DNA from 2 places in the Streptomyces sp. NPDC102259 genome. Region 2 is predicted to be linked to the other one. Evidence: riboswitches for the same ligand, from Rfam matches in the RefSeq annotation. Region 2 holds a riboswitch; the other holds the start of a gene.
What was found. Region 2 has a riboswitch for thiamine pyrophosphate ahead of thiC (phosphomethylpyrimidine synthase ThiC). Riboswitches for the same ligand answer to the same signal wherever they lie in the genome.
Positions count from the first base shown of each region.

Region 1: it holds a riboswitch for thiamine pyrophosphate, as region 2 does, so the genes downstream of both, ACIRPU_RS23920 (thiamine ABC transporter substrate binding subunit) here and thiC (phosphomethylpyrimidine synthase ThiC) in region 2, are expected to answer to the same signal.

Region 1 covers NZ_JBIWMA010000010.1:216,234-220,775, forward strand. The annotation lists gene rlmN (23S rRNA (adenine(2503)-C(2))-methyltransferase RlmN) at 364-1,470, shown strand; TPP riboswitch at 1,525-1,630, shown strand; gene ACIRPU_RS23920 (thiamine ABC transporter substrate binding subunit) at 1,721-2,797, shown strand; gene ACIRPU_RS23925 (ABC transporter permease) at 2,773-4,443, shown strand; gene ACIRPU_RS23930 (ABC transporter ATP-binding protein) at 4,444-4,542, shown strand, end outside.
Region 2 covers NZ_JBIWMA010000006.1:227,436-231,977, forward strand. The annotation lists gene thiC (phosphomethylpyrimidine synthase ThiC) at 47-1,873, opposite strand; TPP riboswitch at 1,866-2,055, opposite strand; gene ACIRPU_RS17460 (YibE/F family protein) at 2,470-4,188, shown strand; gene ACIRPU_RS17465 (SsgA family sporulation/cell division regulator) at 4,345-4,542, opposite strand, start outside.

The DNA.
Region 1 (4,542 bases), on a different contig from region 2:
TACGCGCGATATCGCTCGCATAACCGAGAAGCCCGACGATCCGGACGTAGGAAAAAAGGTCGCGAGCGGCTGGAAAAGAAGTACGGAAGGGAGGATTTGCTGCCAGAGAATGACTGGGAGTTCGGCTTCTGGAACGGCAAGCTTGCAGCCCTGTGATGGGTTTTGGGAAGTAAATGGGACTTCCTTGACCTATAGGAAGCCGCCGGTGTCCAGTAGGCGCATGGTGCCATCGGGTGGGCCGCCCCTGGGCCGTCCCTGGGCCGTGCGAGGTCGGCCAACGCTGACGGGCGGTGCCCATGGGTGACCACCCCCACGCTGCTCTGGCCTGGGGCCCCGGAGATGATCTGCCACACTGGACGTGTTATGCCTGCACCCGGAGAACTTACTTTCGTCGCCCCCCGCGCAGCCAAGAAGCCGCCGCGGCACCTCGCCGACCTCTCGCCCGCCGAGCGGAAGGAGGTCGTGGCGGAGATCGGTGAGAAGCCGTTCCGTGCCAAGCAGCTCTCGCAGCACTACTTCGCGCGTTACGCGCACGACCCGGCGGAGTGGACCGACATCCCCGCCGGTGCGCGCGAGAAGCTGCGTGAGGCGCTGCTGCCGGACCTGATGTCGGTCGTACGGCATCTGTCGACGGACCAGGGGACCACCCGCAAGACCCTGTGGCGGCTGTTCGACGGCACGCTCGTGGAATCGGTGCTGATGCGCTACCCGGACCGGGTGACGATGTGCATCAGTTCGCAGGCCGGGTGCGGGATGAACTGCCCGTTCTGCGCGACCGGACAGGCGGGGCTGGACCGCAATCTGTCCACCGCCGAGATCGTGCATCAGATCGTCGACGGGATGCGGGCGCTGCGGGACGGGGAGGTGCCCGGGGGTCCTGCCAGGCTCTCCAACATCGTCTTCATGGGGATGGGCGAGCCTCTCGCCAACTACAAGCGGGTCGTGGGCTCCATCCGCGCGCTCACCGACCCGGCTCCGGACGGGCTGGGGCTCTCGCAGCGGGGCATCACCGTGTCGACGGTCGGGCTTGTGCCGGCCATCCACCGGTTCTCCGACGAGGGCTTCAAGTGCCGGCTCGCGATCTCCCTGCACGCGCCGGACGACGAGCTGCGTGACACCCTCGTCCCCGTGAACACGCGGTGGAAGGTGCGCGAGGTGCTGGACGCCGGGTTCGAGTACACCGAGCGGTCCGGGCGCCGGCTGTCCATCGAGTACGCGCTGATCCGCGACATCAACGACCAGGCCTGGCGTGGTGACCGGCTCGGCCGGCTGCTGCGCGGCAAGCCCGTGCACGTCAACCTCATCCCGCTGAACCCGACGCCGGGCTCGAAGTGGACGGCCTCGCGGCCCGAGGACGAGAAGGCGTTCGTCGAGGCGATCGCCGCGCACGGGGTGCCCGTCACGGTCCGGGACACCCGTGGTCAGGAGATCGACGGGGCGTGCGGTCAGCTCGCGGCCACCGAGCGGTAGTCTGACCCCGATATCAGCTATCGGGTATCAGTACATCCGTATCGATACATCTTCATATTCCGACAGGGGAGCGCCACAGCGCTGAGAGTGCGGGAGAGTCCGCAGACCCTCTGAACCTTGCCCAGGTCATTCTGGGTAGGAAGTTCGGTCATCACTCAAGCTGTTGCGCCCTGCCCGGGCACCGGCGGAACCTTCCGCGGGCGTCCGGGCAGGGCCGCGTCTCTTCCTGGTCAACCCCAGGAGGAATCCAGTGCACACCAGGACGTTCGTGGCCGCGGCCGTCGGCCTCGGCCTCGTCACGCTGTCCGCCTGCGGATCGTCGGACGACGACGGTTCCGCGGCGGGCTCCAAGACCGTCACCCTCGTCAGCCACGACTCGTGGGCCGTCTCCAAGAGCGTGCTCGCGGACTTCGAGAAGAGCTCCGGCTACCGGGTGAAGGTCCTCAAGGACGGCGACGCAGGTCAGGCCGTCAACAAGGCCATCCTCACCAAGGACAACCCGCAGGGCGACGTCTTCTTCGGCGTCGACAACACGCTCCTGTCGCGCGCCCTCGACAACGGGCTGTTCCAGTCGTACGAGGCGAAGGGCGCCGACCAGGTCCTGCCCGCGTACCGGACCGATCAGGGCAAGCACCGGGTCACGCCCGTCGACACCGGCGACATCTGCGTCAACTACGACAAGGCGTACTTCAGCGAGCACAAGCTGACCCCGCCCGCCTCCTTCGACGACCTGCTGAAGCCCGCGTACAAGAACCTGCTGGTCACCGAGAACGCCGCCACCTCCTCGCCGGGCCTGGGATTCCTCCTCGGGACCGCCGTGAAGTACGGCGACGATGGCTGGGCGGACTACTGGAAGAAGCTGAAGGCCAACGGCGTGAAGGTCGTCGACGGCTGGGAGCAGGCCTACAACGAGGAGTTCTCCGGGTCCGCGGGCGGCAAGAAGGCGGGGGCCGACCGGCCGCTCGTCGTCTCGTACGCCTCCTCGCCACCCGCCGAGGTGATCTACGGCGACCCGAAGCCGACCACCGCCCCGACCGGCGTCTCCACCGGCACCTGCTTCCGCCAGGTCGAGTACGCGGGTCTGCTGAGCAACGCCGCCAACCCCGAGGGTGGCAAGGCGCTCCTCGACTTCCTGCTCACCGCGGAGTTCCAGCAGGACATGCCGCTGAACATGTTCGTCTACCCGGTCCGGAAGGGGGCCGCGGTCCCGGCGGAGTTCACGCGGTTCGGGCCGCAGGCCAAGGACCCCGAGACCCTGGACCCGGCGAAGATCGCCGACAACCGTGACGACTGGGTCAAGTCATGGACCTCGCTCGTACTGAAGTGACCCGGCGCGCGGCCCGCGCGGGGAACGCGGCGCGGCTCGGGCTCATGGCCGTGCCCGTCGCGTTCTTCGCGGTCTTCTTCGCCTACCCGGTCGCCGCGATCATCGCCCGGGGACTCGGCGCCGACGGGGGCCTGCGCTTCGGGCGGCTGTGGGACGTGCTCGCGCAGTCCGACATCCGGCACGTCCTGTGGTTCACCACCTGGCAGGCGCTGGCCTCCACCGCGCTCACGCTCCTGGTGGCGCTGCCCGCCGCGTATGTCTTCGCCCGTCTGGAGTTCCCGGGCAAGCAGGTGCTGCGCGCCGTCGTCACCGTCCCGTTCGTGCTGCCGACGGTCGTCGTCGGCACGGCGTTCCTGGCGCTCGTCGGACGCGGCGGACTGCTCGACGACCTGTGGGGCGTACGGCTGGACACCACGGTGTGGGCGATCCTGCTGGCGCACGTCTTCTTCAACTACGCGGTCGTCGTACGCACGGTGGGCGGGCTGTGGTCGCAGCTCGACCCCCGGCAGGAGGAGGCGGCGCGGATGCTCGGCGCGTCCCGCCCGACGGCGTGGCGCACGGTCACCCTGCCCGCCCTGGGGCCCGCCGTCGCGGCCGCCGCGCTGATGGTCTTCCTCTTCACCTTCACCTCCTTCGGAGTGGTGCAGATCCTCGGCGGCCCCACCTTCTCCACCCTCGAGGTGGAGATCTACCGGCAGACCTCCGAGATCTTCGACCTGTCCACGGCCGCCGTCCTCACGATCGTCCAGTTCGCGGCCGTCGGCGCGATCCTCGCCGTGCACGCCCGGACCGTACGGCGGCGGGAGACCGCGTTGCGGCTGGTCGACCCGTCGGTGACGGCGCGGCGACCGCGCGGGGCCGGGCAGTGGGCGCTGCTCGCCGGGGTGCTCGGCACGATCGCCGTGCTGTTGGTGCTGCCGCTGGCGGTGTTGGCGCAGCGCTCGCTGGACGCGCCCGACTTCGCCTACTACAAGGCGCTGACCAGTGACGACGGCAATGTCTTCCTGGTCCCGCCGATCGAGGCGATCGGCAACTCGCTCGAGTACGCCGCGACCGCGACCGCGATCGCCGTGGCCGTCGGCGGGCTCGCCGCGGCGGCGCTCACCCGACGGGACGCCGGACGGCTGGTCCGCGGCTTCGACGCGCTGCTGATGCTGCCGCTGGGCGTCTCCGCGGTGACCGTCGGCTTCGGCTTCCTGATCGCGCTCGACGAGCCGCCGCTGGACCTGCGCGGTACGTGGATCCTGGTGCCGCTGGCGCAGGCGCTCGTCGGCGTCCCCTTCGTCGTACGGACCATGCTGCCGGTGCTGCGGGCGGTGGACCAACGGCTGCGTGAGGCGGCGGCCGTGCTCGGGGCGTCGCCCTGGCGGGTGTGGCGGGAGGTCGACCTGCCGATGGTGTGGCGGGCGCTGCTCGTCGCGGCCGGGTTCGCCTTCGCGGTGTCGCTGGGGGAGTTCGGGGCGACGGTGTTCATCGCGCGGCCCGACAACCCGACGCTGCCGGTCGCCGTAGCGCGGTTGCTGGGGCGGGCAGGCGAGCTCAACTACGGCCAGGCGATGGCCCTTTCGACGATTCTGATGGTGGTGTGCGTGGTGGCCCTGCTGGTGCTGGAGCGACTGCGGACCGACCGGACGGGGGAGTTGTAGATGCTGCTGGAACTGGAGCGCGCGACCGTGCGGTTCGGTGGGCGGCCCGTGCTCGACGCCGTCGATCTCGCCGTCGCCGAGCACCAGGTGGTGTGTGTG
Region 2 (4,542 bases):
TGTCCCCAGGTGTCCAGTCTCAGGGGACAGCGCCGATCCGGATACGTCAGTCGGCCAGCGGCAGATACACCCGGTTCCCGCTTGCCGCGAACTCCTTCGACTTCTCCAACATGCCCTCGGCGATCTCCTCCGCCGAGGCCCCCTCGGCCGCCCCGGCGCCGAACCGCTCGTTGATGCTCTGGCTGATCTTCATCGAGCAGAACTTCGGCCCGCACATCGAGCAGAAGTGCGCCGTCTTCGCCGGCTCCGCGGGGAGTGTCTCGTCGTGGAACTCCCGTGCGGTGTCCGGATCGAGGGCGAGGTTGAACTGGTCCTCCCAGCGGAACTCGAAGCGGGCGTCGGACAACGCGTCGTCCCATTCCTGCGCGCCGGGGTGCCCCTTGGCGAGGTCGGCCGCGTGGGCGGCGATCTTGTAGGTGATGACACCGGTCTTGACGTCGTCCCGGTTGGGCAGGCCCAGATGCTCCTTGGGCGTGACGTAGCAGAGCATGGCCGTGCCCCACCAGGCGATCATCGCGGCGCCGATACCGGAGGTGATGTGGTCGTACGCCGGCGCGACGTCCGTCGTCAGCGGGCCGAGCGTATAGAACGGAGCTTCATCACAGATCTCCTGCTGAAGGTCGATGTTCTCCTTGATCTTGTGCATCGGGACATGGCCCGGGCCTTCGATCATCGTCTGAACATGGAAACGCTTCGCGATCCGGTTGAGTTCCCCCAGCGTCCTCAACTCCGCGAACTGCGCCGCGTCGTTGGCGTCCGCGATGGACCCCGGCCGCAGCCCGTCGCCCAGCGAGTACGTGACGTCGTAGGCGGCGAGGATCTCGCAGAGTTCCTCGAAGTTCTCGTAGAGGAACGACTCCTTGTGGTGCGCGAGGCACCAGGCCGCCATGATCGAGCCGCCGCGCGACACGATGCCGGTCTTGCGGTTGGCGGTGAGCGGGACGTACGCGAGGCGGACGCCGGCGTGGACCGTCATGTAGTCCACGCCCTGCTCGGCCTGCTCGACGACGGTGTCCTTGTAGATCTCCCAGGTCAGTTCCTCGGCGCGGCCGTCGACCTTCTCCAACGCCTGGTACAGCGGCACCGTGCCAATGGGGACGGGGGAGTTGCGCAGCACCCACTCGCGCGTGGTGTGGATGTTGCGGCCGGTCGACAGGTCCATGACCGTGTCGGCGCCCCAACGGGTCGCCCAGGTCATCTTCTCGACCTCCTCCTCGATGGAGGACGTCACCGCCGAGTTGCCGATGTTGGCATTGACCTTCACCAGGAACCTCTTGCCGATGATCATCGGCTCCATCTCCGGGTGGTTGACGTTGGCCGGCAGCACGGCGCGGCCCGCCGCGATCTCCTCGCGTACCACCTCGGGAGAAACGTTCTCTCGGATGGCCACGAACTCCATCTCGGGTGTGATCTCCCCGCGGCGCGCATACGCGAGCTGGGTGACCGCCTCACCGTCCCGGCCGCGACGCGGCAGGCGCGGCCGACCCGGGAAGACCGCGTCGAGGTTGCGCAGACCGCCGCGCGGTGAGGTGTGCTTGATGCCGTCGTCCTCGGGGCGGACCGGACGGCCCGCGTACTCCTCCGTGTCGCCCCGGGCGATGATCCAGTTCTCGCGCAACGGCGACAGGCCCCTGCGAACGTCGGTCTCGACGAGCGGATCGGTGTACGGGCCGGAGGTGTCGTACAGGGCGACCGACTGCCCGTTGGTGAGATGCACCTGACGAACCGGCACCTGGAGATCGGGGCGAGCGCCCTCGACGTACCCCTTGTGCCAGCCGATGGACTTCCCGGCCTCCGAGGCGTTCACATCGACCGTGCTTTCGCCGGTCGCGTTCTGCGTGAAGGCAGGCGTGCGTGCGTCCTTGTTGGTCATGAGACCTACTCCCTACGCCGGCATTACCCGGTAACAGGTTCGGCGGTCGACGCAGCGGCTACCGCTTGCCGACGTGTCATGTGAAACATCACTCGATTCGAGAGACGTTCCACGTGAAACATCGCTAAGACGGAGGTCAGCGCCCTCTCAGCCCGGTGCTCCGAGCTCCCGCGTGTGCAAAGGTTGTCTCCACGCTAGCGTCAATTCTGGCGCGGTGAACAGAGGGCCCCTGTCGTTCTTGCGATGATCGGTCGGTGACCACGACACACCAGCCCCCGTACCCGCCGCCCGAGCCGCCCCGCCGACCCGGCTCCGGAAGCGGCCCCGGCAATGGCTCCGGCAGCGGTTCTGGCAGCGGTCCCAGAGGCGACCGCGACTTCAGAGACGGTCACGATCAGCCGCGTAGCCCCGACCGCGGGCCGGGATACGCCGGCGGACTCGGCGGGCTGAGACGCGTCGGCACTCCCGGTGGCCAAGGTTCCGGCTCCGGTCAAGGACCGGGCTCCGGTGGAGGCCCCGGGCCAGGGGCAGGGGCAGGGCCAGGCTCCCGGTCGGGGCCGGGAAACAGCCGGGGTTACGGGAACGGCCAAGGGCCCGTGCCCGGGCCCGGTCGGGGATACCCGAGCGGGCAGGGATACGGGAGCGGGCAGGGGTCCGAGAACGGCCAGGGATACGGGGACAATCAGGGGTACGGGGACGGGCCCTCGCCCGGTCAGGCGTACGGCCCCGGTCATGATGCCGGTCCTCGTCCGGGCCCGGGCCCGCGTCCTACACCCGGTGCCGGCTCTGGTTCTGGTTCTGGTTCTGGTTCTGGTGACGGATATGGCTTCGACCGGGAACACGGTCATGGGCAGAGCCACGACAGTGGTCATCGCGACGCCCCTGGCGAGGGCCACGGCGACGGGCACGGCCACGGTCACGGCCCGGGCGACAGGCACAACTCCGGTTCCGGTTCCGGTTCCGACGGCGGGCACGGGCATTCGCACAGCCACAGTCACGGCCCGGCCGCCCCCGTCTCCCAACACCTGCGCAAAATCATCGCGGCCATCATCATTCCGTTCGGGGCCGCGGTGCTCGTGGGGCTCGTGGTGCTGTGGCCCGGCGGAGCCCCTGCGCACGAACGCACCGGGGTCGGCTTCGACCGGCAGACCCAACAGGCCACGGTCACCAAGGTCGTGAGCGTGAGCTGCGCGTCGGTGAACGCCTCGGGCGACACCCCTACCGGCGACACCTCCACGGCCGAGGGCTCCTCCGCGCAGCAGCAGGCGAGCGGCACCTGCAAACGGGCCACGATCCGGGTGGACACCGGCGACGACAAGGGCCGTACGTTCACCGAGATCGTCCAACCGGACCAGTCACGGCAGCTGGAGCAGGGCGAGAAGGTCGTGGTCGCCTACGAGCCCTCCGCGCCGAAGGACCTGCAGTACTCGGTCACCGACGTGAACCGCCGCATCCCCATGGCGGTCCTGGCCATCATCTTCGCGGTCGCCGTCGTGGTCGTCGGGCGACTGCGGGGCGTCATGGCGCTGGTCGCGCTGGCCATCAGTTTCATGGTGCTGAACTTCTTCGTCCTGCCCGCGATCCTCCAGGGGTCGAACCCGCTGGCCGTGGCGGTGGTGGGGGCGAGCGCCATCATGCTGATCGCGCTGTATCTCTGTCACGGGCTCTCGGCCCGCACATCCGTCGCGGTGCTCGGCACGCTGATCTCCCTGCTGCTGATCGGCATCCTGGGCTCGGTGTTCATCGACTGGGCCGCGCTCACCGGCAACACGGACGACAACACCGGTCTGATCCACGGTCTGTACCCGTCGATCGACATGAGCGGTCTGCTGCTGGCCGGCATCATCATCGGCTCGCTCGGCGTCCTCGACGACGTGACGGTCACTCAGACCTCGGCGGTCTGGGAACTGCACGAGGCCAACCCCGCGATGGGCTGGCGCGGCCTGTACCGGGCCGGCATCCGCATCGGCCGCGACCACATCGCGTCCGTGGTCAACACGCTCGTCCTCGCCTACGCCGGTGCCGCGCTGCCGCTGTTGCTGCTCTTCTCGATCGCGCAGAGCAGCGTGGGCGCCGTCGCCAACAGCGAACTGGTCGCGGAGGAGATCGTGCGCACGCTGGTGGGCTCGATCGGCCTGGTGGCCTCCGTGCCCGTCACAACGGCCCTGGCGGCCCTGGTGGTCTCCGCCGACCGGCCGGGCCCGGCGAAGGCGCCCGTGCCGGCTCCGGAGGCGACTCCTGCGGCTCCGGCGGTGGCGACGGCCGCGGGCGGCGCCCAGGCCCGGGGCGGCCGGGGCAGGCGGCGCAAGCGCTGAGGAGGGAGGGCGCCCGAGTGCCGAGGACACCGGCACTCGGGCGCACCTCATTCTTCCCGGCAGGTCGTTGAGCGCCTGCGCCACCAGTTGAAGAAGCGTTCCTGCACAACACCGACCGCGACGAAGCGTTCCGCCACCACCCGCTTCGCCCTCACGTCAGCCGGCGCTCTGCTCCTCCGCCAGGATCCGGTCCAACGCCTCGTCCAAATGCGCGTCGAAATCGGCGAGAGCACCCTCCTGGCCCAACGGAACCAGCTTGTCGGTGCGGTCCAGGAAGGCCACGAGCGGCGCCGCCGAGGACCGGAACAGCGCCTGGTCACCGCCGACCTGAAGCCGGATCAGAACCTCCCCCAG